3 regions of the Vibrio taketomensis genome follow, and region 1 is predicted to be linked to each of the others. Evidence: riboswitches for the same ligand, from Rfam matches in the RefSeq annotation. Region 1 holds a riboswitch; each other region holds the start of a gene.
What was found. A riboswitch is a leader RNA that binds a small molecule or an ion and turns the genes downstream of it on or off. The one in region 1 is predicted to bind lysine.

Region 1 (10,817 bases):
TACTGATGAATTCTTATTCTCTTGCTTAGATGCTAACCACACTAACCAAGCTATTAACTTTTTCAACCATTAATTTAAGTTTTTTCTTTTCATTTTATAAACAACATATCGTACTTTACGAGCAACTATTAAACCTTAACAATCACTTAGAAAGCGTTGAGATACAGTGATATACGATGATAAACATCCGCAATAAACTTTAGGTGTAAAAAAAGGAAGCCGAAGCTTCCTTTTCACAAATCAATGGTTCGTTAGTCAATACTGCTAACAATACGACTGGTAGACATATGCTTCATCGCAAAACACACCGCAATGAAAGCAAGACTTGCTGCTGCGAATGACACTGCCAATGAATCGGTCATACCCAGTACAATGAAGCCAACGATAGAGACCAATGCCACTGCCAATGCATATGGCAACTGAGTCTGTACGTGGTCAATATGGTTACAACGCGCACCTGTCGAAGACAAAATCGTCGTGTCAGAGATTGGTGAACAGTGATCACCGAACACAGCACCAGCTAAAACTGCGCTTAGCATTGGTAGCATAAGCGCAATATCAGTATTACCTGCTAGGTCACCTGCGATTGGTAACATGATACCGAACGTGCCCCATGAACTGCCGGTAGCAAATGCCATCACACCAGAAAGCATGAATAAGATTACTGGCAACCATTTAGGGTCGATATTACCTTGAACAAGGCTCGATAGGTAACTACCGGTATTCATATCGCCAATTACCGTACCGATACACCAAGCAAATACCAAGATAAGGATAGCGCCAAACATTGATTTCGCACCGATCCAAAGCGTAACACCGATTTCTGCTGCCGCTAGACGCTGTCTTAGTACTGTCGCAAGTGCAACAGCTAGTCCCGCAAGGCCACCGTAAACAAGAGACGTACCGACGTTAGTGTTCTCAAATGCACCAAGTAATGAATATGCTTTGCCTGCAGCTTCGAGTGCTTGAGCGCCCGTAAACAACATGGATGCACACGTAGCAATAATCAACATTACGATTGGCAGGATCAAATCCATTACACGGCCACGAGTGCTTTCTTGGATGTCGAGTTCTTCGTCAAGCTCGCGTGCTTGCTCACGTTCATCAGCCGCATCTTCGTCAAAACCACGACCTTGCGAAGCAGCGATTTCATGGTCACGCATCTTACCAACCGTCAGGCCAAACCATGACACGGCAAACACCATCAACAAGGCAAAAATTGCGTAGAAGTTCATCGGTACAACACGCATAAACGCACCAAGTGCGGAATATTCAGTAATACCGTGTGTTACCAGAATGCCGCTGACAATCGTCATAATGTATGCACCCCAGCTTGATGCTGGCATGACCACACACATCGGTGCTGCCGTTGAGTCCAAGATATACGCAAGCTTGGCACGAGAGATATAAAAACGATCTGTTACAGGGCGAGAAATGGCACCAACCGCTAGGCTATTAAAATAGTCGTCAATAAAAATGAAAATACCTAGGAATGCTGCAAGTAGCTTAGCGCCACGCTTACTCTTAATACGAGATTGTGCCCAGTCAGCAAATGCTCGCGTACCACCAGACAGTGTTAAGAGCGCAGTCATCATGCCAAGTAGCAATAGGAAAGCAACAATACTCATTTTACCTGCATTAATGCCGCCATCTTGGACAAATACGCCCACAACGATATTTTCAATATAACTGAAAGCACCGCCAAATGACGCATCAGCAAGTAAGAAAGCGCCAAGTACAATACCCGTACCAAGCGATAACAGAACACGACGCGTAACAATTGCTAGCGTCAGGGCTACTACCGGAGGCAGCAGTGAAATAGGAGATGATGCAAAATCGATTAAATTCATGATCTTCGAAACCAGTAATAATTGGTTAGAGATCTACTGCAGACACATAAATGATAATTTGTGTGTATGTTGAACATAGCGACGGGGAAGCGAAAACTTCACCCAACCCTACAGTAGCGCTCCATAGTTATACAACATAATAGACTATGGCAGTGTTGTCCCTATTCGAGTACAACCCCAGCAAGCGGCTTTGATGTGCCAACTTACTTCGGCGGATAAGACCTTTCACGCTTATTCATTGGCATCACCCCAACAAACGCTACTATTTAATTCCGCACCTCTACCGCACTGACTATAGATTAACCTGTGAAAAATAAAATTTAACACATTGCTAACCAATGTAGTGCATCAGGTATTTGTCATTGTACTTATAATAAACTCATTTACAACATATCTTTCTAAAAATTTTCGACGCAAGATTGGCGCTTTGCCACTTCACTTTACTCATTGATAAATGGTCAGTAGTCCGATGCAAATTCAGTGGAATAGTTATCTATTTCCAAATGGTTAGCTGTAAAAAAAGATGCAATGACAATCCACTTAAAGGAGGGAGGACTTTAGCAACGACTTCGAATTTAGAGCCACTAAAGACTTAATTCATTACTTCACCCTTAAACAAGTTATTCCTAGTAACCCGATTGCAATAAGATTACTAGAGCATTCTAGACAACGAGCAATTAAACCAATAAAGGATGAAGCCATAACGGATTGTGGCAATAACTTTCAATTAAGTTCCCGAGTATTTTCCATAATTAGTTTTGAGTAATGATCATTGCTGGTTACACAAACAATTTGAGTTTAACTTTTACTGGCGACTATGAAACTTCACACTATACTTATACCAAATAAGGTATGTGGCTATTTATTCATTTACTGCGTAGAAGTGTGTGATATGAGCTTTAAAGTTTCATACACTGCGAATTAACTTCAATTTAAATACTTTATTGAATACAATTAAATTGTATTATTTGAAATACGATATTAATATTAGCTTTGCTTACAATATATTGGTGAGATCCTATGTCGGAATTAACAAAAACTCTTTTGAACATTCGTAGCCTTCGTGCGTTTTCTCGTGAACTTACTCTTGAGCAATTAGAAGAAGCGCTAGAGAAACTAACTCTAGTAGTTACTGAACGCAAAGAAGCAGAAGAAGAAGAGCGTGCTGCTCTTGCTGAGCAAGAAGCTAAGCTAGCTGCTATTGCAGAACAAATCGCAAAAGACGGTATTGACGTTGATGCATTGATTAGCGCACTTGCTGGTGAAACTAAGACTAAAGCAAAATCTAAACGCGCACCTCGCCCTGCTAAATACAAATACCTAGACAACGGTGAAGAAAAAACATGGACAGGTCAAGGCCGCACTCCTTCAGCAATCCAAGCTGAACTAGATGCTGGTAAATCTCTAGATGACTTCCTAATCTAATAGGTTAATCGAATAGATTGATACAAAAAAAGCTCCCAAATATGGGAGCTTTTTTATTAGTCGTTATTTGAAGTATTAGACAACAATTGATTCATTATCTAATACTTATTTTCCGTTTATTAACGTTCCCAATACGCTTCTTCAAGGCTATCTTCACGCTCAGGCAAACCACGAGATAAACGTGGTGAGTGTTGCACTAGCACTTCATAACTTGCGCGGTTAGAGTATTTACATACTTGTGAGAAAGATGAATACGTTAAGAAACCATATGCATGTTTGCTTGAGTTTGGTACGTTTTCTTTATGGTATTTATTTGCTGCCATATCATGCAATAAAGCTGATAACGCCGCATCACCCGCACCATTGGTATTTTTAATTTTTTCTGGTCCACCCATGTATGGTGAAATATGTGAATAAACCTTAATTGGATTATCACAAAGGTCTTTTACTGCAGGGCGACTAAACTCGTAACGGTTGAATTCTGCAATTTGACCTGGAAGAAGTGGTAGTGATGTTTCACGTTTCGCTTCATCTTCGGTATAACCAGCCATGTATAGACCTACAGGGCCTGCAGTACACAATACCAAATCAACCCACTCAAGTGCTTTATCGGAAGCTGCTAGAGGGTCGTGCTCACCAGTTAACGCTTCAGCTTCGTCTTCGTTCATCGCTACCACGCTCACATGATCACGCAGGAAGTCTTGCCAGAATTTAGGGTCATCTTGAATAACAAACTTAGTGCCCAAAGTTAATACCACCGGCACATCATGCTTCTTAGCGTATTCAATCGCTCGCATTGTTGCGTCAGGCATTGGATCGCCCTCTTTACAACGCACAAGATAAGCGGTCAGCACTAATGCAGAAGCATTCTTGAAGATTTTTTCTGGAATGTTGTCTGGATGAAGCTGGTTCATCTGACCTTCACTGATAGCAAACGTACGCTCACCATCTTCAGTAATTAACGCGAAACAACGACCAATTGCCCCGTCAACACCTTGTAGGTAATTTAAATCCATACGGCTTGATGTGTTACATAGGTAACGGTAACCGTAACTGCCAATCTTAATATCTTGGCTCATGACACCTAGCAGTGTTGATCTATCATCCGCTAATACAGAGTAATTATGTAGCGTGTTACCGATGGTACCGCCTGCATATTCGTTGGTGATCAGACAGTTTTCTTTAAGCTCGTTATACAACGCTTCTGCTGATTGATCATCAATAACTAATGAGTGTCCTTTACTCAAACCGTATTTTTCAATTAGCTCCGAGCCAACTTTTGCTTCAATGTCTACTAGGGTTTGGTCAATACCGATAATATGGGTACGTGACATTTTTTTGCTGGTTTGCGCTTGGCTCACAAGAGGATCACGCGCATGTACTGGGAAGTAGTGCTTTGATTTACGTTGACCAGGAAATTTCATAGTTCAGGTTCTGTTAATGGATGACAGGAGCGCGGATTCTACCGCGCGATGATATTAGCGGCAATAACTGCGATTATAGCAAACGTTTACTCTATTCACCTTCCATAAAACTTAGGTCTGGTAAGCGATCAAGATGCTCAGAATAGCGCTTCAAATTGAACTCACCTTCGTTTTTCATCACATCAAAAATTTCAATTGCAACGGCACAAGCCATCATCGCAACGGCATCATCACGCGTTGTGCCTGTCATCATCAGACGCATTAATGTTTCTTTCACTTTAAGAGGATTACCGTCCGCTAATTGGTTCTCAATAACCTCAATTAGGTCGGCTTCTTCAAGGATTTGGTTTTCATCAGTCATGATTTGTGCTGTTCTCTGCAAATACAAAAATAACAACGGGATGTAATTAATACATCTTCCGAGCTTGAATTTGGCCTACTATGCCATATATAGAGGACTCATCGTTATCAATAAAGCAGGTTTTAACCAATTAATCGGTAAAAGAAGTACTTTTCGAAGTGTGATTTCGGTCTCGGATCTGTCGCAGCGAAATGCTTTCTGTTAGAATCTGCCCCCAGTTAAATTATGTGGTGTTAAGCAATGTCTGAGAACTGTACTGACAACAGTCAAAAGAAAGTCATCGTTGGTATGTCTGGCGGTGTTGATTCATCGGTTTCTGCGTATCTTCTAAAACAGCAAGGCTATCAAGTTGAAGGCCTGTTTATGAAGAACTGGGAAGAAGATGACAATGAAGAATACTGTACTGCGGCGCAAGATCTTGCGGACGCACAGGCAGTATGTGACAAGCTTGGCATCCACCTACATAAAATCAACTTTGCCTCAGAATACTGGGACAATGTGTTTGAGTACTTCCTAGAAGAATACAAAGCAGGTCGTACGCCAAACCCAGATATTCTTTGTAATAAAGAAATCAAATTCAAAGCATTCCTAGAGTATGCAGATGAAGTACTTGATGCTGACTACATTGCAATGGGTCACTATGTACGCCGCTCGTTCCCAGAAAATGGTGAGAAGCCACAAATGCTACGTGGCTTGGATGGCAACAAAGACCAAAGCTACTTCTTATACACTCTAAGCCATGAGCAAGTAGCTCGCAGCCTATTCCCTGTTGGTGAACTAGAGAAACCAGAAGTACGCCGTATTGCTGAAGAGCAAGATTTGATTACAGCCAAGAAAAAAGACTCAACGGGTATCTGCTTTATCGGTGAGCGTAAATTTACTGAATTCCTAGGTCGTTACTTACCTGCTCAACCAGGTAAAATTGAAACGCCAGAGGGCAAAGTGATTGGCGAACACCAAGGCTTGATGTATCACACTCTAGGTCAACGTAAAGGTCTACATATCGGTGGCACCAAAGGTGGCGGCGGCAATGAAGATCCATGGTACGTAGCAGAAAAAGATCTCAAACGTAATGTACTGATCGCGGTACAAGGTGCTGATCACCCACTACTAAAATCAAATGGTTTGATCGCATCTCAACTACACTGGGTAGACCGCACGCCGATTAACCAGCCGTTACAATGCAGTGTAAAAACTCGTTACCGTCAAACAGATATTCCGTGTACTATCATCCCTGTGGATGACAACACTATTAAAGTTATCTTTGATGAGCCACAAGTTGCTGTAACTCCGGGTCAATCAGCAGTATTCTACCAAGGTGAAGTGTGTCTTGGTGGTGGTATCATCGAACAACGCATTTAATCGTACTTATTTCAGGAGTAACTCTACGTGGCTAACACTCTTTATGACCGCACTATTGCATTTGCAGGTATTTGCCAAGCTGTCGCACTGGTTCAGCAAGCAGCAAAGAACGGTTATTGTGACACTGACGCGTTTGAAACTTCACTGAAAGCGATTCTCAACGTTAGTCCAAGCAGCACATTAAACGTATTTGGTCGTGAGTCCGACCTAAAGCTTGGACTAGAGTGCCTAGTAAAAGGGATTGATAATACACCTGCGGGCAGTGAAATTACTCGCTACATTATCAGCCTGATGGCGCTTGAACGTAAATTGAGCAGCCGCAATGATGCAATGTCTCAACTTGGTGATCGCATTCAAATGCTAGGCCGCCAAGCAGAACATTTTGCCATTACTGATGACCAAATGATCAGTAACCTTGCGAGTGTGTACCTTGATGTTGTGAGCCCGATTGGTCCACGTATTCAAGTCACTGGAACACCAACGGTACTGCAACAAAGCAGCAATCAAAACAAGGTGCGAGCACTGCTTCTCTCGGGAATTCGTAGCGCAGTACTATGGCGCCAGGTCGGAGGCAAAAGACGTCACCTGATCTTTGGCCGCAAAAAAATGGTCGAGCAAGCACAAATTCTTCTTGCTCGAATGTAATTTGAACACGCGGCTTGCCGCGTGTTTGTTTTTTTAGAGCAAAACCATCCTTGCGCAAACGTTTGCGCAATATTCGTGACAAATGCCCAAGTTGTTGGTATAAAGCTCACAAATTCTAGAAACTCAATTCAGGAGAACATCATGGAACTGTCAGCATTGACTGCTGTTTCACCAGTAGACGGCCGTTACGGAAGCAAGACTATTGCGTTACGCGAAATTTTCAGTGAGTACGGACTATTAAAATACCGTACTATCGTTGAAATCCGCTGGCTACAAAAGCTTGCTGCTACTGCTGAAATCGCTGAAGTGCCAGCGTTTAGCGCTGAAGCTAACCAATTCCTAGACGATCTTGCTGCCAACTTCTCTGAAGAAGACGCACTACGCATCAAAGAAATTGAGCGTACCACTAACCACGACGTTAAAGCGGTTGAGTACTTCCTAAAAGAAAAAGTTGCTGATGTTCCTGAACTTCACGCAGTTAACGAATTCTTCCACTTTGCTTGTACTTCTGAAGACATCAACAACACGTCACACGCGCTAATGCTTAAAGAAGCACGTGAAACGGTTATTCTTCCAGAAATTCGTAACCTAATTGATGCAATCAAAGCACTTGCTGTTGAACACCGTGACATTCCACTATTGTCTCGTACTCACGGCCAACCTGCTTCTCCATCAACTATGGGTAAAGAGATGGCAAACGTGGCGTACCGTATGGAACGTCAATACAAGCAAATCGAAAACGTTGAGATCCTAGCGAAAATCAACGGTGCGGTAGGTAACTACAACGCTCACCTATCGGCTTACCCAGAGCTAGATTGGCACAAATTCAGTGAAGAGTTCATCACTGAATCACTAGGTGTAACTTGGAACCCATACACAACGCAAATCGAGCCACACGATTACATCGCAGAACTATTCGATGCTGTTGCGCGTTTCAATACTATCCTAATCGACTTCGACCGTGACGTATGGGGCTACATCGCTCTTGGCCACTTCAAGCAAAAAACCATTGCTGGCGAAATCGGTTCTTCAACTATGCCGCACAAAGTTAACCCAATCGACTTTGAAAACTCAGAAGGTAACCTAGGTCTAGCAAACGCAGTATTTGGCCACCTAGCACAAAAACTGCCAATCTCTCGTTGGCAACGTGACCTTACGGATTCAACAGTACTACGTAACCTAGGCGTTGGTGTGGGCTACGCAATCATCGCTTACACTTCTACACTGAAAGGTATCAGCAAACTAGAAGTAAACCGTGAAGCACTGCTTGCTGAATTAGACAAAAACTGGGAAGTACTTGCAGAGCCTGTACAAACCGTTATGCGTCGCTACGGCATCGAAAAACCATATGAGAAGCTTAAAGAGCTAACTCGTGGTAAGCGTGTTGATGGTGAAGCTATGCGTAACTTCATCGACGGTCTTGAGCTTCCTGAACACGAAAAAGCTCGTCTAAAAGAGATGACACCAGCGAACTACATTGGTCAAGCTATCGAACTGACTGATATGCTGTAATAGCGTAATAAATAGAAAATAAAGCTTCCTTATGGAAGCTTTATTTTATCTCAGAATTTTATCTCAGATATCTGAAATTGATCATCAATCCTGCTTTTGGAAAAATATCGTCACGGTCGCTACTTCAATCCCAAATTTTTTCACGCTGGTAATATTGAACAAATGACTCTCGTCGCGGCGAAATAACCAATCATCCATGGCGACGGTAATCGTCGACCCATCATAGGGTAATTCAAAATCATACTGCCATCGCATCGCATTGCCCTGCTCCGCTCCTGTTGCGACGCCAATAATATCCTTTGCAGTTCCCTGATATGTTCCATCTTCAAGACGTTGAATATTCCAAATGCGCTGCTCCTCAACCCCGTCACTGTAGATAAAATCCTCGACCAACGTGAGATTGTTCCCCTCTACAGTTCCAACTATTTTTACCTCAAAGCTGCGCGTTTGTTTACCAGAGAAATCCTGTACTATTCCCCAAGCATGTGTTTTGCCATTAAAGTATTCAAACAATGAGAATGTGGGCGTCGTATTTTGATAGTCTTTAAGCGTGGTACCGCAGCCGACCAAAGTAAGAAAACTCGATATCATAACAAACAGCTTAGTTCTCATCGTTTCATCCCTATAAGCCTTCTACGTAAATCCGCATATTCTGTTTTTGGTGACAACCAAATGGCGAGAAAAGCATCATTCAACGATTCATCATTAATATAACCAATCTTTTTTTGCTGACCGGATTTCAATGAATAAACAAACTGTCCTGTCTGTCCGTTGGTGACATACGTTAAACGCTGTCCTTCCTTTATATTTGGAAATATTAACTCGAGTTGCTCTATCCATTGCGTGGATTGTTGTTGGTTGAAACCTAATTTAACCCACTGTTCATATGTCGCCTCAAGCAACTGCTTTTTCGTAATATCTCTTTGATAACGAATGTCTAACGCTAACGGGTGAGGAGTGATGTCGTTGCCAAGATTGTAAACGCCGGTGGGAGTAAGCAATCTAGATTGGTATATGTCGAAAACAAATACACTGAGCTGCGCACTGCCTACTTGCTGCCAGCTTTGCCAATTCGTTGTATCAAACTTTTCAGTATTATCATTCTGCCCTGCCGGTGAAGCCTTTACCCACGATATATTGAAGAGCACTAACACCAAAACAATTATTCTACGCCATTGAATCTTTTCCATGATTCTTACCCTCTCTGTTCACCACCTTCATAATGAGGGCAACCAAAAGTGTCCACTCAATAAAGAAAACCACAAAAGCTAAAACAGAAGATAAACCTAGTGTCACAGCTCCGAGCTTGTATCCAGCGACATAGCTTACAGCACCAGCGACGCCGCCAATTATTGATACGAGAGGAAGTGGATATTGGCTCAATACCAGGGCTAGAAATTGCGCATACCAAAAAAATGTCACCCAAAGACCCAATAGCCAGAGCGGGAAAAAAGTGGTGTCAAAAACCAAAACACCAAACACGATGTTAAGTACATCGACACTCACTCCGACGATAATAAGTAACAACCAAACACGCCAACGAAATTGACAACGCACTGCAGTGATCAGCAGAATCACAGCAATAGTAGCAAGCGTGAACCACTGCCATGTTTCACGCCCTAACACCGCCATAAACCAAACAATTTGAAAAATGGTGGAGACAATAACCAGTTGCTTAATCGCACTCATGACAGATGACTCATCACGGACGTTGAAATGTCATGTGAACGGTACTGATCGCTTTAGCTTTAAAGCCGCCCTCACAATAACAGAAGTAGTAGTTCCACATACGCACAAAGCGGTCATCAAAACCTAACTCGTTAACGTGCTCTAACTGAGCATTAAAGCGTTGATACCAATGATTCAGTGTTTTGGCATAGTCCTCACCGATATCAAATAAGTCACGAAGTACTAAGTCGCTATGTTGGGTAGCCGTTTGAGTCAGAGCCGTAATCGACGGTAAAAAACCGCCAGGGAAAATATATTTCTGAATAAAATCGACGTTGTTGCTGTAGCTCTTATAACGCTGATCAGCAATGGTGATCGCTTGAATGGCCATGAGACCTTGAGGTTTAAGTAAGGACTGGCACTTCTTGATATAAGATGTGAGGTACTCTTTACCAACTGCCTCAATCATCTCAATCGAAACAAGTTTGTCATACTCCCCCTCTAACAAGCGGTAATCTTTCTTGAGCAGCGTTATTTTGTTTTGTAACCCCAGGGCTTCGACTCGCTGTT
Region 2 (10,817 bases), 770 kb from region 1:
TAATTGAACGGGCCATGTTTCCAGCGCCAATGAATGTGATGTTCTTGTGTTCCATGATAGCTTCCTGTTGGTCTATCGAATTATCCGTTAACAAGATAATTCTTTGTTATTTGTTGTAATCTCGAGCGCCAAAAATTGCTGTGCCAATGCGTACCATGGTACTTCCTGCTTCAATTGCTGCGTCCATATCACCACTCATGCCCATTGATAAGGTATCAAGGTTAAGTTGAGGAAAGCGTTCGCTCAGGCGATGTTTCAATTCAGACAATTGCTTGAAGGCACGTAACTGAGATGGATAGTCAGGTACATTGGCTGGAATTGACATCAACCCTCTTAAAGTGAGGTTTGGTAGCGATGAAATCAACTCTGCTAATTCAAAAACTTGCTCTTCTTCAATTCCTGATTTGCTTTCTTCACCGCTGGTATTAACTTGAATTAATACTTGCAGCGGTGGTAAACAGGTTGGGCGTTGATCGTTTAAGCGTTGGGCGATCTTAGCGCGATCAATGGTGTGTACCCAAGCGAAGTTTTCCGCAACTGGGCGAGTTTTGTTTGATTGAATTGGACCGATAAAGTGCCACACAAGCTCCAATTCAGGATGAGATTGAGCAAAATATGCTATTTTGTCGACCCCTTCTTGCACATAATTTTCGCCAAACGCAGTTTGTCCCGCGAGAGCTGCATCTAAAATCGCTTGTGTCGGTTTAGTTTTACTTACCGCGAGAAGTTGCACAGAGTCTCGAGCACGTCCACATTTTTGCAGCGCACTTGAAATCTGTGAGGTGATCTGTTCAATATTTTGTTGAATACTACTCATATCTAACTTTACTAAGGAATTTAAATGGATATCGCTGAGTTACTGGACTTTAGTGTAAAACATAATGCGTCAGATCTACATCTTTCTGCAGGTGTTTCTCCAATGGTGCGCATTGACGGTGAAGTACGCAAGTTGAGTGTTCCTGCTTTTACTCATGCAGAAGTACATCGTTTAGTGTTTGAAATCATGAATGATGCGCAGCGCAGTGAGTTTGAAGAACATCTTGAAGTCGACTTTTCATTTGAATTACCTGAAGTTGGTCGCTTCCGTGTTAACGCTTTCAACCAATCTCGAGGATGTGCGGCGGTATTCCGTACCATTCCAACCAGTATTCCGACGTTGCAAGATCTCGATGCGCCGGAAATTTTTGAGAAAATCGCGAACTTTGAAAAAGGCTTAGTGCTGGTTACAGGGCCGACTGGCTCAGGTAAATCGACGACGCTTGCCGCGATGGTTGATTTTATTAACCGTAATCAGAATAAGCATATTTTGACCATCGAAGACCCGATTGAATTTGTCCATCAGAACCAAAAATGTTTGATCAACCAACGTGAAGTGCATCGTGATACACATAGCTTTAAAAAGGCATTGCGCAGCGCACTTCGTGAAGACCCTGATGTGATTTTGGTGGGGGAGTTGCGTGACCAAGAAACAATCAGTTTGGCATTAACAGCGGCAGAAACGGGTCACTTGGTATTTGGTACTTTGCATACCAGTTCAGCCGCAAAAACGATTGACCGTATTATCGACGTATTTCCAGGTAGTGATAAAGATATGGTTCGCTCGATGCTTTCAGAATCCTTACGCGCGGTTATTGCGCAGAAGCTACTGAAACGCATTGGTGGTGGACGTGTTGCATGTCATGAGATCATGATGGCAACGCCAGCTATTCGTAACTTGATACGTGAAGATAAAGTCGCGCAAATGTATTCAGTGATTCAAACGGGTGCAGCGCAAGGCATGCAAACCATTGAGCAAAATGCGAGACAACTGATTGTTCGAGGCTTGGTTGAGCCGGAAGAAGTTGAACAAAAAATTGGCTCGCTCACTTATTAAGGAATAGCGGATTATGATTGATGCATTTCTGCAGGAGATGAATGCCCAAAAAGCGTCCGATTTGTATATCACCGTGGGTGCACCAGTGTTGTATCGCGTTGATGGTGAATTGCGTGCGCACGGCGAGGTCTTAAGCGAACAGAATGTTATGGATTTACTCAATGCCATCATGGACGAACCACGCCGAGCAGATTATAACGCCACGCGTGAAGCCAATTTTGCGGTAGTGAGGAATTTTGGACGTTTTCGTGTCTCAGCATTTTTTCAACGCGAGCTTCCCGGTGCAGTCATCCGGCGTATCGAAACACAAATTCCAACGTTTGAATCTTTGCGTTTACCGGATGTATTGCAAAATTTATGTATTGCTAAGCGCGGCCTAGTTTTGGTGGTTGGAGCGACAGGCTCTGGTAAATCGACCACAATGGCTGCGATGACGGGGTATCGAAATCGCCACCGAGCGGGACATATTATAACGGTTGAAGATCCGATCGAATTTGTTCATGAGCACCACAAGTGTATCGTGACTCAACGTGAAGTCGGATTGGACACGGAAAGCTACGATGTCGCGCTCAAAAACTCATTGCGCCAAGCGCCAGATATGATTTTGATTGGTGAGATACGGACGCGTGAAACCATGGAGTTTGCGATGGCGTTTGCTGAAACCGGTCATTTATGTATGGCAACCCTGCACGCAAACAATGCTAACCAAGCTCTAGAGCGGATATTGCATTTGGTGCCGAAAGAGAAGAAAGAGCAGTTTTTGTTTGATCTCTCAAATAACCTACGGGGAGTTATCGGTCAGCAATTGCTTAGGGATAAATATGGTAGTGGTCGACATGGTGTGTTTGAGATCTTGCTGAATAGCCCAAGGGTTTCGGACTTGATTCGTCGTGGAGAGTTACACGAATTGAAATCGACCATGGCTAAATCACAGCAGATTGGTATGCAAACCTTTGACCAAGCGCTGTACCAGCTTATTGTTGACGATAAAATCAGTGTCGAAGATGCGATGCACAGTGCGGACTCCGCTAACGATTTACGCATTATGCTTAAAACTCAACATGGCGATAGCTTTAATACTAAAACACAATCTTCTATTAGCATTGATATGAATTAGTGTTTGAAGCATAAAAAAACCGAGCATTGCTCGGTTTTTTTGACTGCCTCAGAATGGTCTTTAACCTTCAAACAATTCTTTATGTAGTTTTTGGATCGCTTGGCGCGATACTGATTCATGCACCAAGAAACACAAGTTGTGAGGGCTTGCACCAAAGCAAATCATACGTAAGTTGAGATCTTCTAAAGTACTAAACACTTGTTTAGCATAGCCTTTGCTATCGCTCATATTATTGCCAATCAGCGCAACAAGACATAGGTTTTGCTCGATTTCTACCGTACACAACTCTTCCAATTCAGCACGAGCCGCCGCTGGTAGTTGTGGCGCTCCGCCACTAGTATCTGTTTGGTCTAAAGTTAGCGATACACTGATTTCAGAGGTGGTGATCAAATCAACCGACACTTTATGCTTGGCTAAGATCTCAAATACTTTGGCTAAGAAGCCATAAGCATGGAACATTTTAGCGCTACGCAGAGTAACCATAGTTTGGTTGCAACGCAGTGCGAGCGCGCGAAATAGTGGTGAGCTTTGCACTTGATGACGAATCCATGTGCCGCCTTTTTCTGGCTCTTTTGAAGAGCCGACGAAGACAGGAATATCGTGGCGTAGTGCAGGCACAAGCGTTGATGGGTGAAGGATTTTAGCGCCAAAGTTTGCCATTTCAGACGCTTCGCTAAAGCTGATTTCAGAAATTGGAGCGGCTTTTTCTGCGATGCGAGGGTCCGTTGTGTAAATTCCAGGTACATCGGTCCAAATTTCCAGTCCTTCGGCTTTGACTGCTTCAGCGATTAACGCTGCACTATAGTCACTTCCGCCTCGACCTAGCGTGGTGGTATTGCCTTCATCATCCGCGCCAATAAAGCCTTGAGTGATGACGATGGAGTCTTCGCAAAGTGGTGCAAGCAATTCTTTCGCGAGGATGCCAGTTTGTTCGACATTTGGTTCAGCTTTGCCAAACGTATCATCGGTTCGCAGTACTTGGCGAATGTCAAAACGTACCGCCGGCATGCCACGCTCACGCATCAACTGAGCAAGAATGTGGGTCGACATTAGCTCGCCACAAGCGACCAAGTGATCAGTAAGTTTAGTGCTGGATTGAATTGAAGCAGCTTCAGCAAGACTGGTCACAGTATCAAGAATTTGATACACCTCAGACGCAGTCTCTGTTGCATGATTAAGTTGAACAATAATAGCTTCATGTATATCAGCTAATTGCTGAATTACTTGGCGTCGTTGTTGTTCATCGGTTACACCGTTAGCAAGTTCAACTAATAGGTTAGTGACACCTGAGCAGGCAGAGCTAACCACCAATCGGGTACTTGGATTGTTTTCTATTATGGCCGCACAGCGGCTCATGGCTTCAAAGTTTGCAACACTGGTTCCGCCAAACTTGGCGACATTAAAAGAGCTCACAGCGATTCTCCCACGACATCCTAAATATTGTTGTTGGTAATCCAACGTCCTTTGTTTTTGTGTTTGACTATCTAGCTGGTGGAAATGAGTTACGCAGACAACTGATTTCAGTTAGTGCACGTCAAATGCTTTGTAGCACCGTTTGTGTTCCGCAATTCACAGCTTGGCGATTCACCAATCCAATTGACTAAGATATGTTCAAACGAGAAGAGAGTATTGAGCGATTGTTCGAGGTAAGTTATTTGGCTTAATCTTCACCTCAGAAGCGCTTCATCAGACAGTGCTGATGACAGTTGATGAGATTCAACTCAGGTCAACCGACGTCACCAAACCGACAACTTGGTGGCATCTCGGCATTGCTCTCCCTCAATGAATCGTATCGGAGTTGTGGCTCCACGATGCATCTACCTAGGCAATGCTCCTCTTCTGTGATTAATTATTGAACGGCTTTGTGTGATCAAAGTCAACCGATAATTTTACTTCAGCACAACAATGATTAACAAAATGGGAGGTGGCCAGCTAAATAGGACTGTTTGAGTATAGACTTATGACCAATTGTCTGATGAAGAATATTGGTCTAAGGTGAGTGCAATAAAACATCAGCCACAAGGAGAGCGAACATGACAATCCAAAGCTTTATTCCACCTCGTCGAATTCTGATGGGGCCTGGTCCATCTGATATTTCTCCTCAAGTATTGCAAGCATTGAGTCGTCCAACGGTTGGTCATTTAGACCCGCTATTTGTTGGCATGATGGATGAACTGAAACAGTTACTTAAGTATGCATTCCAAACCGAAAATGAGTTCACCATAGCCGTTTCGGCCCCAGGAAGCGCAGGTATGGAAGCTTGCTTCGTAAACTTAGTTGAGCCGGGTGATAAAGTGATTGTTTGTCGCAATGGGGTGTTTGGCGAACGTATGCGTGAAAATGTTGTGAGGGCAGGCGGTGACGCGATTGTGATTGATGATGAATGGGGGGCGCCGGTTTCAATTGATAAAGTTGAAAGGGCACTCAAGGAACATTCTGATGTCAAAATCGTAGCGTTTGTTCATGCTGAAACCTCAACCGGTGCTTTGTCTGATGCGCAGGCATTAGGCGCTTTAGCAAAACAGCATAATGCCTTAACCATTGTTGATGCGGTGACGTCACTTGGTGGTGTGCCTTTAAAAGTTGATGAATGGCAGCTTGATGCTGTTTATTCAGGTAGTCAAAAATGCCTTTCTTGTGTGCCAGGATTATCACCCTTAACGTTTTCTTCAAAGGCAATTGCCAAGATTCAAAGTCGCAGCACACCAGTGCAAAGCTGGTTTCTGGATCAGAGCCTAGTACTTGGTTACTGGAGTGGTGAAGGTAAGCGTAGTTATCATCATACTGCGCCAGTCAACAGCCTTTATGCATTGCACGAGGCATTATTGATGCTGAAAAATGAAGGTTTAGACAATGCTTGGCAGCGCCATCGCACCATGCATGACAAATTGAAATTAGGTCTAGAAAAGTTGGGCTTTAAGTTCGTGGTTGAAGCGGCCGATCGTTTACCTCAACTCAATGCGATCTATGTGCCTGAAGGTATTGATGAAGCTGCTGTGCGTAACCACCTACTTGAGACTTACAATCTGGAGATTGGAGCTGGTTTAGGCGCATTGGCGGGCAAAGCTTGGCGTATTGGACTAATGGGCTACGGAGCAAGGCAAGAGAATGTCGCCCTTTGCTTGCAAGCATTGGAAGAGTCGTTGACTCAATAAAACAAAAAAGCGGCGCAATGCGCCGCTTTGTCTATTTTGCTGCAGAGGCTTTAAGTGCATCGATATCTGGAGCAATGTACTGGACTTTATCAAAATCCAACTCTGGAAATAGGAACTTGGCCTCACTACGAATTTGTTCAGCTTTAGCATCTTCGCCTAAACCCGATATGCCAATATCAAATTATTATAGAAAGCTGGGCGAGGGCTATTTTTTATGATCGCCAAAGACCAATCGATATACGGTTGAATATATTGTTTGTCTTGAGTAATGAGGCCAACTTGTAAGTAGGTGCTGTACACATCCCAGTCATAGCGATCTTTCCAAACAACAGGGTTCGTCACCTGTTGCAAAATAGTCGGATCTTTTGGCTTAGTCAGTTCAAACTTAGTGAGGACATAATTGGTGTGTAATGAACTTAGCATGTAAATCGAGATGACGACGGGAATGACAAGACTTAACGCTCTTAGTATGACCTGTGAAATACGACTAAACCCAGTTACTCGATATTTATTGGCTCGTTGATCGACCCAGTAAAGCAGAACAATAAATGTAATCCAGTGAACAAAAGAGTGATAGAACGGGTACTCTAATTGGCTATGCAAAACAATGGGTACGAACAAGCCGAACATGGCAAGGCGCGTCCCTTTTTTGGTTTGGTACATGCGCAGCAACATAAATGCCGCGGCGAGAGTAATACCTAATAACGGTAATAGTCCGCCTTCAACACCCCAATACAACATTTCATTATGTGGATGTGTCAGCGCGGGTAAGCCTACATGGTAATCAGGATTTAGCTGATGTTGGCGAGCCGTGTAAAGAATATAGTCTGATTCGAATCGACCGTAACCATAACCCGTAAATGGTTTCTCAATAATCATATCGAGCGCTTGTGGGTATGTGTAGCTACGTGGACTTTCGAAATTAACCTTATCTTTGACTAAATCAGCATTTCCGTGAGAGCTGATCATAGGCAGTAATAATCCCAGCACAATCCCCACTAACGCCGACAAACACCAACCAATAATGCGTTTGTGAGTAGCGAAGCGGTATAAATAGGGTAACACCAAGATTGTAGATAATATTGCGGCCAGCCACCCCGTACGTGAAGCGATAACAACAATAAGTGGGATGGTAAGTAGTGGCATCAAATAGAGCAGAGTTACATCACTTAACTTATGTTGGTATTTAATTGGTTGGCGTGAGAGCAAATAAGCAGAAATCGCTAGGCCAGTCGCTAAAAAGCTCGCCATGACATTCACTTGTTGGAAAATACCATAAGGCCGGTTATGAATTGTGTTGTAGCCAAACATATTGCCCGGCTCGAGCAGTAAATACTGTACCCAGCCATATACTGCTTGGATGGCGACAGCGATAACGATAAACCAAAGTAAGCGTTGTTTCTGACGGTTGCTGAAGCGGAATTGCTGCAAAATAACGAACAGTAAAAAACCCATCCACAATCCAGTCAATCGGCTCACCGAAAGTAGCAGTGAGCTATTTGGATAGAGAACTGGAGCGGTCATCATCAAGCATGAGATGAACAGTACAATCGTCATTTTGTTGTAGCGTAAGACACCTTGAGTTCCAATTTGGTACAAGCCAATACCAATGCTGATGGAGAAGGCTAACCAAGTAGTGGCGTTAAACGACAGTGCGAGGCCTGAACCACCAGGATTTGGCATAAAAAAATGCATTGCGACGATGTAGAGCGCACCTAATGACACCAAAAATGGTCGAATTAAAGGTAGCCTTGGGGCTTGTGGTTCGAGTTGCGTACCAGTGAGGTGTATGGTTGCCATAGGGATAGGTCACTTCTACATAAACAAAACCAGCGTATGATACGCTGGTTTCTAGGTAATGATCTATTTTAACATGGGTTTTAGGAAGCGTGCGGTATGTGAACCTTCGACCAATGCCACATCTTCCGGAGTTCCTTCGGCAATAATTTCACCGCCACCTTGTCCACCTTCAGGGCCTAAATCGACGATCCAGTCAGCGGTTTTGATCACATCAAGGTTATGTTCAATCACGACCACCGTATTACCATGATCGCGTAAGCGGTGTAGAACCGTAAGTAACTGTTGAATATCATGGAAATGCAAGCCTGTGGTTGGCTCATCCAGAATATATAGCGTCTTACCGGTGTCGCGTTTTGATAGCTCACGCGCTAATTTTACTCGTTGCGCTTCGCCCCCAGAGAGTGTGGTAGCCGCTTGTCCTAGGCGAATGTACGACAGTCCAACATCCATTAGGGTTTGCAGTTTACGTGCAATAACCGGGACAGGATCGAAGAATTGGCGCGCATCTTCCACTGTCATTTCGAGTACTTCATCAATGGTTTTGCCTTTGTAGCGTACCTCTAAAGTTTCACGGTTATAACGTTTACCTTTACAGATGTCACATGGCACATACACATCAGGCAAGAAGTGCATTTCTACTTTAATTACGCCATCACCTTGGCAGGCTTCGCAGCGGCCACCTCGAACGTTAAAGCTAAATCGACCGGGTTTGTAGCCACGAGAGCGCGCTTCTTGTGTGCCTGAAAATAGCTCGCGAATTGGAGTGAAAATACCCGTATACGTTGCTGGGTTAGAGCGAGGGGTACGGCCAATCGGACTTTGATCTATATCGATCACTTTATCAAAATGTTCTAGCCCTTTGATTTTTTGGTAAGGGGCGGGTACATCTACGGTGGCACCGTTTAATTGAATATGTGCAATCTTAAAGTATCATTAATCAAGGTGGATTGCCCGAACCAGATACACCAGTAATACAGCTAAAGAGTCCTACCGGGATGGTTAAGTTAACTGATTTTAGGTTGTTACCATTGGCGCCAATCAACTCAACGACTTTCTTTTTATCAAATGGTGTGCGTTTTTCAGGGATTGCGATTTGTTTCTCTCCTGACAGATATTGGCCAGTTAATGACTCTGGATTGGCGAGAATATCTTCCATCGTACCTTGAGCGATCACTTGGCCGCCATGCACTCCAGCTCCAGGGCCAATATCAATCACATGATCGGCTCTGCGAATCGCATCTTCATCGTGCTCAACGACGAGCACCGTATTACCGAGATCGCGTAGATGAGTTAGCGTTTTTAGTAAACGTTCATTGTCACGTTGATGAAGACCGATAGATGGTTCATCCAGCACATACATCACGCCAACCAAACCCGCGCCAATTTGACTGGCTAGGCGAATACGCTGCGCTTCACCACCAGATAGGGTTTCAGCACTACGAGAGAGGTTCAAATAGTTTAAGCCAACATTGACTAGAAACTCCAAGCGGTCGTTGATCTCTTTCATCACCTTCTCGGCAATTTGTGCTCGTTGACCCTCAAGGTGCAATTGAGCAAAGAAATTCAACGCATCGGCAATACTAAGCTCAACAATTTCTGGCAAGGTTGTATCGGCGATAAATACGTTGCGAGCTTCTAGACGTAGGCGACTACCGTTACAGCTAGCGCAACATTTAGTCGATATATATTTAGCAAGATCTTCGCGTACTGAATTGGATTCAGTATCGCGGTAACGACGCTCAAGCGTATTTAAAATGCCTTCAAATGGGTGACGTTTGACTCGAATATCACCACGATCATTGATGTAATTGAACTCAACTTCAGTACGTCCAGAGCCTTTAAGGATGACATCTTGAATTTTTTTCGGTAGTTGGTTAAATGGCTGATGAAGATCAAAATCATAATGCTTAGCTAATGAGCTTAGCATTTGAAAGTAATAGTAGTTCTTTTGATCCCAACCTCGAATGGCTCCCTGAGCAAGGCTCAAGGATTCGTCTTGAATCACGCGGTCAGGGTCGAAATATTGTTGAACGCCCAAACCATCACAAGTGCCACAGGCTCCCGCTGGGTTATTGAATGAAAACAGGCGCGGCTCTAATTCTTGCATGCTGTAGCCACAGTGTGGACAGGCAAAGTTTGCGGAAAAAACGATCTCTTCGCCGTCTGCATCCATTGGAGCGACAACTGCAATACCACCCGATAATTCAAGTGTCGTTTCAAACGATTCCGCTAAACGCTGTTGCAAGTCGGGACGAACTTTAAAGCGATCAACGACCACTTCAATAGTATGTTTTTTATGAAGCTCAAGCGTTGGTGGATCGGAAAGATCGCAGGTCTCTCCATCGATACGAGCTCGAATAAAGCCTTGTGCGGCTAAATTTTCTAAGGTTTTAACATGCTCGCCTTTTCGTTCTTTCACGATAGGAGCGAGTAGCATCAATTTAGAGCCTTCAGGCATTTCGAGCACTTTATCAACCATCTGTGACACAGTTTGTGCAGCGAGAGCGACCTTATGGGTAGGGCAACGTGGCTCGCCAACGCGAGCATAAAGTAGGCGAAGATAATCATACACTTCAGTGATAGTCCCAACGGTAGAACGCGGGTTATGTGAAGTGGATTTTTGCTCAATAGAGATTGCTGGCGATAAGCCCTCGATATGGTCGACGTCTGGCTTTTCCATCAAAGAAAGAAATTGACGAGCATAGGCAGATAAAGATTCGACATAGCGTCGCTGACCTTCGGCATACAGAGTGTCAAAAGCCAAAGATGATTTACCGGAGCCCGATAAACCAGTGATAACAATTAATTTATCGCGAGGAATGGTGAGATTGATATTTTTCAGGTTATGGGTGCGGGCGCCGCGTACTTCTAT
Region 3 (10,817 bases), on a different replicon from region 1:
TGATCACATCCGCTGGAATACCGGTAATTGGCTGCGCCCATTCAGGTGTTTTCGCAATGCCATCCGGGCCAGTACCCATGATGTAATCTTTGTAGCTGCCGTTTTCAGGCGCTGACGCTGGTAAGGTTTTACGATCGTAACCTACACAGTATCGGTCGAGAAAATCTTGATCGACCATATCTTTACTGATCAGTACATGAGCAATAGCAGCCACTAATGCTGCATCGGTACCATGTTTGATTGGGATCCATTGATCTTCACGGCCAGCCGCTGTATCGGTGTAACGCGGGTCGATACAAATTGTGCGGGTTTGACTGATGTTTTTTGCATCTACGTAGTTATGGATTTGGCCACCACCTGACATACGCGTTTCAGCAGGGTTATTACCAAACATGATGCAAAGATCTGCATTTTGCACATCATCAATCGAGTTATTATCCACCCAAGTACCATAGAAGTATTCAGACATCACTTCGATTGCAGCAGCAGAATAGTCACCATAGTGATTTAAGTAACCACCACACAGGTTCATCATTCGAGCGACCAATGTAGCACTTGGATCCCAGCTTTTGGTTACCGTACCACCAAGGGTACCTGTGCCGTAGTTTAGGTATACTGCATCGTTGCCGTAATCTTTAATAATACGAGTAAGATTATCGCCGATAAGTTCGTATGCCTCATCCCAAGTAATACGTTTGAATTTACCTTCACCGCGCTTACCCACGCGAAGAAGTGGATATTTTAGACGGTCAGGCGCATAGACACGACGGCGCATAGAACGGCCACGCAAACAAGCGCGCACCTGATGATTGTGGTTGTATACGTCGTCACCTGTATTATCGGTTTCAACCCATTTGATCTCGCCATCAACAACATGCATGCGCAGTGGACAACGCGATCCACAGTTTACAGTACATGCTGACCATACGATTTTTTCATCTGGTTTTGCTGGGGTTTCTTTTGCTACCGCATTGGTAGCAAATGGCAAAGAAAGTGCGTTGCCTGCAAGCGCAAGTGCGCCTAGAGCAGAGCCGCCTTTTAAAGCATCACGCCGAGTAATTTTAAACTTGCCGTCTAGACTCATGATTCATCCTAAGATTTTGGTTTGAATGAGTTAAGGCGCTTAATTAATGGCTTTAAATAGGAGAACTTAAGCTAAATAAGTAGCGGATAATTTTCATTCAACACATTACTTAAACAAAGCCATCAATTAAACAAGAAGTGTTACGTCATTATTTAGTCTTAATATGTAACAACTGGCGATATTTTTATACATGGCTATCCACGTAATATTGACCACAATCAATTTCCAATTTTTGCCGAATGAAATCTTACATTTCATTTGAGTCTAAATTATTAACGAACTATTAATAGATATATTAAATGCGAATAAGTAGCATTTAATAATTAGATTAAGCTATTGTTTTAAATGAAAATAAACAAGAAAAATGACTATCAGCAGTTAACCTGATTAGCTAGAACTAGCTAAATACAAATAGAACCAAAAACTATAAAATCTATTTTGATATGACAACGAATAGATAATAAACAACTCATTGCTTATTAATTGATCTCGATATGTTTGAAATGAAAATTAATCATTATCTACCAACAAATGTCTTCCATTAAATTGAATTAATAGCGGTAAATAACACCAAGCTTGAATGATTATTTACCAATGCGATCAATTGTTAACTCTGTATGATGCAGCATCATTTTAAGCTGCTGATAATCATTGATGACCAACTTCCCATCAAGCTTTTTGATCACTTCTGCATCAAGCAGTTCTTTAACCGCTCTGCGGTAAACGCGATCTGAACAACCAAAACGTTCCGATTCATTGACCGCTATGCTAAATGAACGATTGGGCTTTAAATTCAGCTCACGCTGTTCGATGTCATAAACAATTCGCGCTTGGATAGGATTCAGCAATTGGAAGATCAGATTTCGAGTCGCATTTTGGTAGTTGTTCGCTAAGTTCTTGGCCAAAAAAATCGCAATATCATTGTGTTCAATCACTAACTTTTCAAACACGGAAATGGGAATGGCTTTCGCGGTCAAATCTTCATAGGCTTTGACGCTAAATTGGCATGACTTACCGGTAAAGGCTTCCATCTCACCAAAAATTTGGTTAATGCAAAAAAACAATCCAAAGCTAAACACGCGACCATTGTTGCTCGCAGACTCAATCGTGCAAAGGTTCATATCCACTAAATAGATGAAATCTACCGTTTGATCTTGGCGAAGAATGTACTCCCCTTTAGCGAAAAATTTCTCTTTAGGATTAGATTGAGAAATGTGTTCGAGTAATCGATTTTGTCCACGCTCAGCAATGGCGCTAATGTTTTGCATCATGTCCCATATCTCTATCAAGCTGCCGGTTTCGATCGTCTCATCAATCAACACCGCTTGCTCAACACATAAAAAGAGGCGCATCAATAATGCGCCTCATCGCCTACCACTGCGCTAAGCAGCGAAAGGTGGTTCGTAATTTCCGGTATTATTTTAGTGTTTTAGCAAAATTACCAACTTTATCTGTCACTTTGCGCCACTCTATATTGTGCTCAGCCAAATCAACCGTTACTAACTCCCCTTTCTCGACAATCATCTTGCCATTCACAATCGTGTATTCAACGTTCTGCGGATAAGCCGAGAAAGCAATGGTTGAGAATGGATCATAGTTTGGCTGCATATTTGGCGAGTCAGTTTCAAAGATAACGATATCCGCTTTTTTACCCACTTCTAATGAACCAATGTCATCTTGCATGTTAAGCGCTCTAGCGCCACCAATTGTCGCAAGCTCAACGAGTTCATAAGGTGAGAACTTAGAATTATCTTTATGAATCGTACGTGCGTTCATTGCGGTGTAGCTCATCACCGTCAACACATCATTTTGATTTGATGACATCGGGCCATCAGTACCAATGCCAAGATCGATGCCATGATTGTGCATCTCCCAAGCAGGCGTTTGCCCGTTAGCACCTTTTAAATTCGATTTCGGGCAGTGAACCACACCAACATTGTGTTGTTTGACCAACGCCATGTCGTCAGCATCGAGATAGTTCATGTGCGCGGCCACCAGTTTGTCATCAAGCACATCCAATGACGCCAAGTACTCAACCACTGATTGGCCATCTCTCATTTGCTTGGAGAATTTACGCACACCGGCGTCTTCCCAACGAAACTCCGCTAAGTGAGTCAACAAGGGTACATCGTATTTATCGGCAAGCTGTTTTGATTTCACCAAAAACTCTGCAGACACGGTATAAGGTGCATGAGGTGCGACGGCTGGAGTGATCAACTCGTGACCTTTCCACTGTTGAATAAACTGTTCTGCGTATTCAAGACCACCATAAGGTTGCTTCGCATCGACGACTGGAAAACCAATCACCGTTTCACCCATTACGCCACGAATACCTACTTGAGCCACGGCGGTCGCGACTTCATCTTGGTGGTAATACATGTCAGATATGGTTGTGGTACCTGCAAGAGCCATTTCCATCGCGGCTTGACGAGATGCAGTGCGAATCAGGTCGCGGTCGAGCATTTCTTTTTCAAGCGGGAACATTACCTGCTTAAGGCGGTTTTCTACGCCACTTTCACCTAAGCCGCGAAAAGCCGTCATACCGATATGTGTATGACCATTGATCATCCCTGGCATCACGATTTTACCGCGCGCATCGATCACTTGATCGGCAGAATAGCCTTTAACAATACTCGCATCGCCAATGGCAATAATTCTATTGCCTTGAATCACGATCGTGCCATCTTCGATGATTTCTGTCTTACCATCCATTGGCAAGATTTGAGCATGTTTGATTATAATGGCGGCATTATTCAAGGGCTGCGATGTACACGCAGATAGGGCAAGCAAAATGCTGGTCGACAGCAAAGTTTTCGTCACTAGATTCATTTAGGCACCTTAAAGTTAAGTCGACCAATCCTAATTTCAAGGTAAATTTGCCGATAGGACATATGTCCGGTCAGCCCTATCTCAAATCACAAAATTGATGAACACTTAGGTAACTGTCACGTTAACGATCAGCACAAGCTAAGCATGCTTTGTTCATTGTTGTGCAGCATAAACTCCGTAAACTCTTCTTCAGGTAACGGTTTACTAAACAGGTAGCCTTGTACCATCGGACATTTAAGCTTGCGAAGAAGCGCGCATTGTTCTGCCGTTTCTACACCTTCAGCAATCACTTCACAACCTAACGAGCGACCAACCTTTATCATCGCCTTGAGTATTTCTACGTTATCATCACTAACAAATGACTTATCGATTTTCAAGCTCGAGAAGTCGAGATCTCTCAGGTATGAAAACGATGAATATCCTGTACCAAAATCATCAATCGCAAAACTGATGCCAAGTTCTCTTAAGCCAACTAAATTATCAATGACTTGTTTCGATTCCATATAGATGGATTCAGTAAATTCAAAACACAAATTGCGATGAGAATATCCAACATCGTTCATGAGTTGTTTTATTTCCTCGACAAAGTTGCTACTCATCAACTGTCGAATCGAGATATTAACGTGAATACAGAAAGTACTGGGTAGTTGGTGTTGATTGCATTGATACCAACGCAGTGATTTCTTGAAAATTGATAATCCAATAGCATCTATCAAGCCTGTATCTTCAGCGAGCTCAATAAATGCATAAGGCCCAACAATACCTCTTTCAGGATCATTCCATCTGGCAAGCGCCTCTACACCAGTAATCGCACCGCTGGTTAAATCGATAATTGGTTGGAAATATGGAATAAATTCGTCGTTTTTAACCGCTTGTTTTAGCTTGTTGTAAGCCCTAATCTTCTCGCTGTTATTCAAACGCATTGAGCTGTCGAAATGTGCCTGTTTAATGTTGCTTCTTCGGGCTTCATACAGTCCCAACTTCGCGTCATCCAGCAAGGTACTCGCCTTCGATTTCTCACCTTCACACGCGGAGGATATACCAAACAAAAATTCCACAGAAATCGCATGTGAACAAATATCAAATGTGACGTTTTCTAAGGTTAAAATTTGACGAATAACAGATTCGATATTGCGCTCATCTTCGAGTCCTAGGGCGTATTTATCGGAATCCACGCGAGCAATTACCACGCTTTGCTCTAGTGTGTTGGATAACGCACTGGAGATAGCGCGCATAAAGTCCTCATATTCATCGAATTTGAGACTTTCAGCGATATTATTCACTGATTCTACCTGTATCAATAATAACGCGCCAAATCTCACATGTTCGCAACGCTCATTAAGCCACAACTTATTCGGTAAATATGTAGTACGGTCTCTGTAGCTTTGATCGGTAATAGATTCTATTTCAGCTACATATCGTGCCATCAAATCATTAATTGAGGAGATAAGAGCAATGATGTTTGAAGAACTCGTTCTAATGGCGAGTGGTTTAAAATCAGAAATATTTGCAGAGAGAAGCATGGCGTTGATTCGCTCAGTAACCTGAGTAACTGGACGATATGAAACATAAAAGCCAAGGGTGATAGAAGCAATAAGCGCGATAAGTAGCGTATATAGTACAAAGCTATCTTCGAGCATCGTTAGTACATTGCTTTCTTCATAGTAAAGCACAGCCAAACATGGAATGGCTAATAAAAACATAATGATAAGTATCATCTTATGTTCTTTACACATTACTTTTCGACTCCTTAGCTACAAATAATTCCATATATCCCCCTTAAGTCCAATTCAACCAATACTTGGCTGACAATTAGAACTCCTCTTTACAAAGCATAAATACAACCGTGCCCATCAATACCCTACGTATTTTTATGACACTAATATTACAATGACATTTTATTAAACGATTGTGTTTTAACATTACTAAGATGTGCAAACCCTTCGCTAACAATGAGTTGGCGATTTAATAATTTTACTGATTGATCGTTATTACGAAGAGAGAATAACTAAATTCTCTTGATTAGATTCAAGCATCAAACAACATTAGCTAATGCTATTAAATACAAACCTCTTCGAAAGCTAGATATTTTGTTTTCATATTACCAAGATTAAATGGTCGAATACCGATTATAAAAGTTTAATTTATATGAAAAATAAGAATTCATCGGTATCCAAGTGAATACACCACTTATTTGGAATGAACATCACAACTGCACAACTTACACGTTACAAATTAAGATTCTAATAAATAAGCATTGTCGACATCATAACAACAAACGATCGATCAATTTCATTTATCAAAACAACAAAAGACAAGCATCGCACACCATGAAACATCTTTTACAAGTTAAAGTAAGTTATTGCATTATATGAGTTTTGAATTACAAATAATTCACTTTATATAAAATCTATACAGACCATTAAATTGATGGAATGGGTCATTTTTGAAAGAATAAATTTGATGCAGTAAGAAAAATCCTACAGTCTGTATCGACTAAAATCGCGTCAATAATCGGCGTTTTGTATTTAAGGTGCGTCGCTTATTGCTCGATCTTGCTTTAACAGTGCTGCACCCTTTGAATTGGGCGGTAATTTTCCCTCTTTCTCCCAGCGTTCTAATTTTTTACGCACATCCTCAGTCAATCTAATCGGTTCCGCCTTTGGGGTTGGTAGCAACGGATAGTCAACACCCTGCAACTGTAATTCTGCTCTAACCGTAGTCACCCATTTGGTTTGATTTTGTGGAATTACTTTCGACGCTCGCTCAACCAGTTGTGCCAGGTCCGTTAAATTGTATGAATACCCGTCTAGCAGAACTCGATGCAAAATGTCATATCGCTCTCGATAAACAGAATAGGTAGCAACACTATTGCTCAAATAGTCATGACTATTAATATCGGCACCGTACTCAAGCAATAATTCATAGTTATCCATTCGCTCGTGGCGCACCGCAAGCATTAGCAAGTTACTCGTCCCTTTCCATTGGTCCGGATTGCCATCGTATTGGAGTAATAATTCAAGTAGTGCCGAATTTTCACCACCAGCAGCAAACCACATTGGGGTATACCCTTTTTCAAACTGCTGGTTTGGATCCGCGCCAAACTTCAACAATGCTTCAGCGCCTTGGTAATTTTGTGATGAGAGAGCCCAAGCTAAAGGCGTTGTTCCGCCAACACCAGTCGAGTTTGCATCAATCCCTTGCTGGTTGATGAGATAGTCAATTTTATCCACATCGCCTCTTTCCGCAGCCAGGACCAATTCTCGTACTGCTTCCTCACTAAAATAATCGACCCCACTTTGCTTTTGCATCGAGCTTGCACTGCAGCCGCTCAGATGAAATAAAACAAGTACTATTGCTACTATCTCTATTCTTGAGGGAAAGTGTAAAAACAACATCCTTTTCTGTTCTCACTTTAATCGATGCATCACTCAAACTATCTTAGCGAGGCTAGTAGCAATGCATTGAAGTCTGCTCGCGATTTGCGATCTAGCCGCATAAAACTCGCTACTTTCGTATTGTGTCTACCGCACCATGACGAATCACAGCGACGACGATAAATCCCTTTCCTTGACGTTACTTGGGAAGAAACTCGTAAAGTGTGTTCGGGGAGCCATACAACATCACGTCGCCTTTGATAGAAAAACCAACGCGGCTTAACAATCGGTTAGATCGAGTGTTTGCAGGTAACGTCACAGCCAAGACCGAATCAAGTGAATACGTTATAAGCGTATGATTAAGCACACCAATAGCCGCTTCACTCGCATAACCCTGCCCCGTGTATTGCGATAGAAACGCATAACCTAAATCAGGGAGATCCAACTCCGGGCGTTTTAGCACGCCACACATACCAATCGGTGTTTGGGTTTCTTTAAGGCAGACCATACTCAAGCCGAAACCATACATGTCATAGCTTGCCATCGGCCCTTGAGTTAAATAATTGCACGCATCTTCGATAGTGCGGACATTTTTATCCGCGATATAACGAATAAACGATTCTTCATTAAGTAATTGCACAATGAATTCGGCGTCACTGTATTCGAACTGCCTGACGATTAATCTCTCTGTTTCACATACCACTTTCATTTTGAGTACCTCTAACCAACGACGATTCAACGTAATCCGTTATAATCCAGTTTTAGTTCTTTATTGCGTTAACTCATCCATCGCAAACCTAATCTCATCTGAAGAAAAACCTTTTCGACTTAACATCGCATAAGCTTTACTGCGCTCGTTATGAACGGATAGGTCGTAGGATTTTTTACTGAGTTGTCCTAGACAAGATGAATAGAAATCGAGCTGCTCGCGGTTTATCAACCGTTCTACTAACGCATCAAGTTCCGTAATATCAATTTTACGTTGACGCAATTCTTGCCGAATGACCGTCAACCCTTTGCCTTTGCGAGCATATTTCAATACTTCTTTTTCAAGATCCGCTTTTTCAGCCTTGATTTCAAGGTTGGTTTTGAGTTGTTCGCTGCAAGCATGCTGCTTTATCGCCTGATTCACTTGAGCATAACTAAAACCTCGCTTTTGCAGCGTTGTGATGAGCTTTTCCTTACTCATCGTAAACTCTTGGTAATAGTTGTTAATGCGTTCATTGAGCATCGCTTGCTCATCAATATTAAGCTGCGCTTTTACCTTGTGAATGGCATCATCAATCAGCGCTTCTTCGATTCCTTTCTTTTTCAACTTGTCACGAATATATTCGCTGCCATATTCGCCAAAAAACGAACGTTCAGCAAACTGCTCAGCAAACTGCTTGTCAGATTTCAGATAACCAAAATCGCGTAGTTTTTCTATCGTGTCAGTAATCCACTCTTCGTTGTCAGTTTTGACTCTCAACTTAGCCAGCAATTCACTTTCAGTGAGATCTTTTTGACCTAAATGCCACAGTGCAGAATTCATGACGCTTTCAATACGTCTGGCTTTTCTTACTCGATTTTCTTCTGGGTACAAACTAGCGGTTCACGATTGGTAGATGATGAGGGGAGTTTACACTAATCCTCACACCATTTGTCAGGTCAAACAGAGCGAAGTGGATTGGATACAGAGCCACAAAGGCTTTATGGTTCTCTTGCGGTAGCGTTCAGTTTGTTAACATTTGGCTTCAGTGATTTGTAGCGACCCTATATTCACATAAAGTTAAATGTTCAATGTACGCAACAATAGATTGATATACGAACAGTTATGAAATTGGCACGATTTAATACTTGTTTTGCGCTGCTCGGCTGTTATCATTGCGCAGCAAACCCTTAATCAGTAGAGGCGCGCTGCCTATCAGTAACCGAGCGGAGGATGATCCCGATGATGCCGGAGAAAGGAGTCAGCGCCGAAGTCACTTGAGCCATCAAACCAAGTGGCTGGGTCTGTGTCGAATAGGCACAGAACTGCCATAGTATTAATTCCTATGGAGCGCTACCTGAAGGGGTAACAAGTGTTTTGTCATTCCTTCAGACGTCTTCGTTACACCTCTTTTCGGTAGATCTCCACCTTATTGCAGTAGGTGTAGAGATTATGAACCTCATAAATTTTTCAGACTCTTTAATGTCTGTTATACCGCCGGTTTTGGCGGTGATTCTAGCAGTGACGACACGTCGCGTGTTGCTATCACTTGGCGCGGGTATCGTGGCTGGTGCATTAATGCTAAACCACTTCTCCCCACTTGAAACCGCGCATTACCTGTTCGATAAAGTATTGAACTTGGTTTGGGCCGATGGTGCATTGAACAGCGAAAACGCCAACATGATCATCTTCATGTTGCTGCTGGGCGCATTGATCAGCTTAATGAGCGTATCTGGTGCAACTCAAGCCTTTGCTGATTGGGCAGCAGTACGCTGTAAAGATCGCCGCAGCGCTAAATCTCTAACTGGTCTGATGGTATTTATCTTCTTTATCGATGACTTTTTCCATAGCCTGTCAGTGGGGGCGATTTGCCGCCCGGTAACCGACCGTTTCCAAATTTCTCGCGCGAAATTGGCTTACCTTTTGGACTCAACCGCGGCACCTGTGTGTGTGTTGATGCCAATTTCGTCTTGGGGTGCTTACATCATCGCCTTGATCGGCGGCATCATGGCTGCGCATCACGTGACTGACCAAAGCCCGATTTCTGCCTTTGTTGAAATGATCCCAATGAACCTTTACGCGGTGTTCACTTTGGTGATGGTACTTTGTGTGATTGCATTCCAACTCGATATCGGTCCAATGCGTAAGCACGAAGACTGGGCACTAGACGGGAAATTGTGGGATGAATCTCGCGGCCGCCCTACAGGGCTTGATATTGAAACACCAGAAAACAGCAATGGCGGCATGATTGACATGGTGTTGCCTATCCTGACGCTAACGCTTGCGACCGTCTATTTCATGATTGAATCGGGTGCGGCCGTGCTAACAGAGAAAGGCTTACCATTTAGCGTTATCGGCTCATTTGAGAATACTAACGTTGGCTCATCACTCGTATACGGCGCATTGTGTAGTTTAGTGGTTTCCATTGCTCTTGCATTGCGTCTAAAACTTAGCGCAAAAACTTGGCTACAAGCTGCACCGCAAGGTATCAGCGCCATGATGCCTGCGATTGTGATTCTATTCTTTGCATGGACTATCGGTGCGGTAGTACGTGATATGAAAACCGGTCTATACCTAGCTTCGATGGCAAACGGTAACATTCCAGTTGAAATGCTCCCTGCAGTAATCTTCGTTCTTTCTTGTGCGATGGCATTTGCCACTGGTACTAGCTGGGGCACATTCGGCATCATGCTTCCGCTTGCGGGCGATATCGCTGCAGCAAGTGATATTCAAATGCTACTCCCTATGCTGGCAGCAGTACTGGCCGGCGCGGTATTTGGTGACCACAGCTCACCAATCTCAAGCACCAGTATTTTGTCTGCAACTGGTGCAGGTTGTC

Region 2: it holds a riboswitch for lysine, as region 1 does, so the genes downstream of both, lysC (lysine-sensitive aspartokinase 3) here and Vt282_RS05290 (Na+/H+ antiporter NhaC family protein) in region 1, are expected to answer to the same signal.
Region 3: it holds a riboswitch for lysine, as region 1 does, so the genes downstream of both, Vt282_RS15460 (Na+/H+ antiporter NhaC family protein) here and Vt282_RS05290 (Na+/H+ antiporter NhaC family protein) in region 1, are expected to answer to the same signal.

The regions. Positions count from the first base shown of each region.
Region 1 is NZ_AP019649.1:1,129,966-1,140,782, reverse strand. It holds gene Vt282_RS05290 (Na+/H+ antiporter NhaC family protein) at 252-1,850, opposite strand; lysine riboswitch at 1,957-2,141, opposite strand; gene Vt282_RS05285 (H-NS family histone-like protein) at 2,871-3,275, shown strand; gene Vt282_RS05280 (inosine/guanosine kinase) at 3,395-4,699, opposite strand; gene Vt282_RS05275 (hypothetical protein) at 4,791-5,060, opposite strand; gene mnmA (tRNA 2-thiouridine(34) synthase MnmA) at 5,301-6,422, shown strand; gene hflD (high frequency lysogenization protein HflD) at 6,450-7,067, shown strand; gene purB (adenylosuccinate lyase) at 7,209-8,579, shown strand; gene Vt282_RS05255 (DUF3833 domain-containing protein) at 8,664-9,191, opposite strand; gene Vt282_RS05250 (chalcone isomerase family protein) at 9,188-9,769, opposite strand; gene Vt282_RS05245 (DUF2878 domain-containing protein) at 9,747-10,268, opposite strand; gene Vt282_RS05240 (SAM-dependent methyltransferase) at 10,282-10,817, opposite strand, start outside.
Region 2 is NZ_AP019649.1:355,132-365,948, forward strand. It holds gene proC (pyrroline-5-carboxylate reductase) at 1-55, opposite strand, end outside; gene Vt282_RS01810 (YggS family pyridoxal phosphate-dependent enzyme) at 107-817, opposite strand; gene Vt282_RS01815 (type IV pilus twitching motility protein PilT) at 842-1,873, shown strand; gene Vt282_RS01820 (PilT/PilU family type 4a pilus ATPase) at 1,887-2,990, shown strand; gene lysC (lysine-sensitive aspartokinase 3) at 3,051-4,403, opposite strand; lysine riboswitch at 4,659-4,837, opposite strand; gene Vt282_RS01830 (pyridoxal-phosphate-dependent aminotransferase family protein) at 5,024-6,145, shown strand; partial or broken gene Vt282_RS01835 (PglL family O-oligosaccharyltransferase) at 6,177-7,945, opposite strand; partial or broken gene uvrA (excinuclease ABC subunit UvrA) at 8,009-10,817, opposite strand, start outside.
Region 3 is NZ_AP019650.1:396,204-407,020, reverse strand. It holds gene Vt282_RS15495 (DmsA/YnfE/YnfF family dimethyl sulfoxide reductase) at 1-1,084, opposite strand, end outside; gene Vt282_RS15490 (Crp/Fnr family transcriptional regulator) at 1,669-2,436, opposite strand; gene Vt282_RS15485 (amidohydrolase family protein) at 2,501-3,913, opposite strand; gene Vt282_RS15480 (putative bifunctional diguanylate cyclase/phosphodiesterase) at 4,042-5,649, opposite strand; gene Vt282_RS15475 (ankyrin repeat domain-containing protein) at 6,442-7,224, opposite strand; gene Vt282_RS15470 (GNAT family N-acetyltransferase) at 7,490-7,999, opposite strand; gene Vt282_RS15465 (RecX family transcriptional regulator) at 8,060-8,821, opposite strand; lysine riboswitch at 9,169-9,342, shown strand; gene Vt282_RS15460 (Na+/H+ antiporter NhaC family protein) at 9,431-10,817, shown strand, end outside.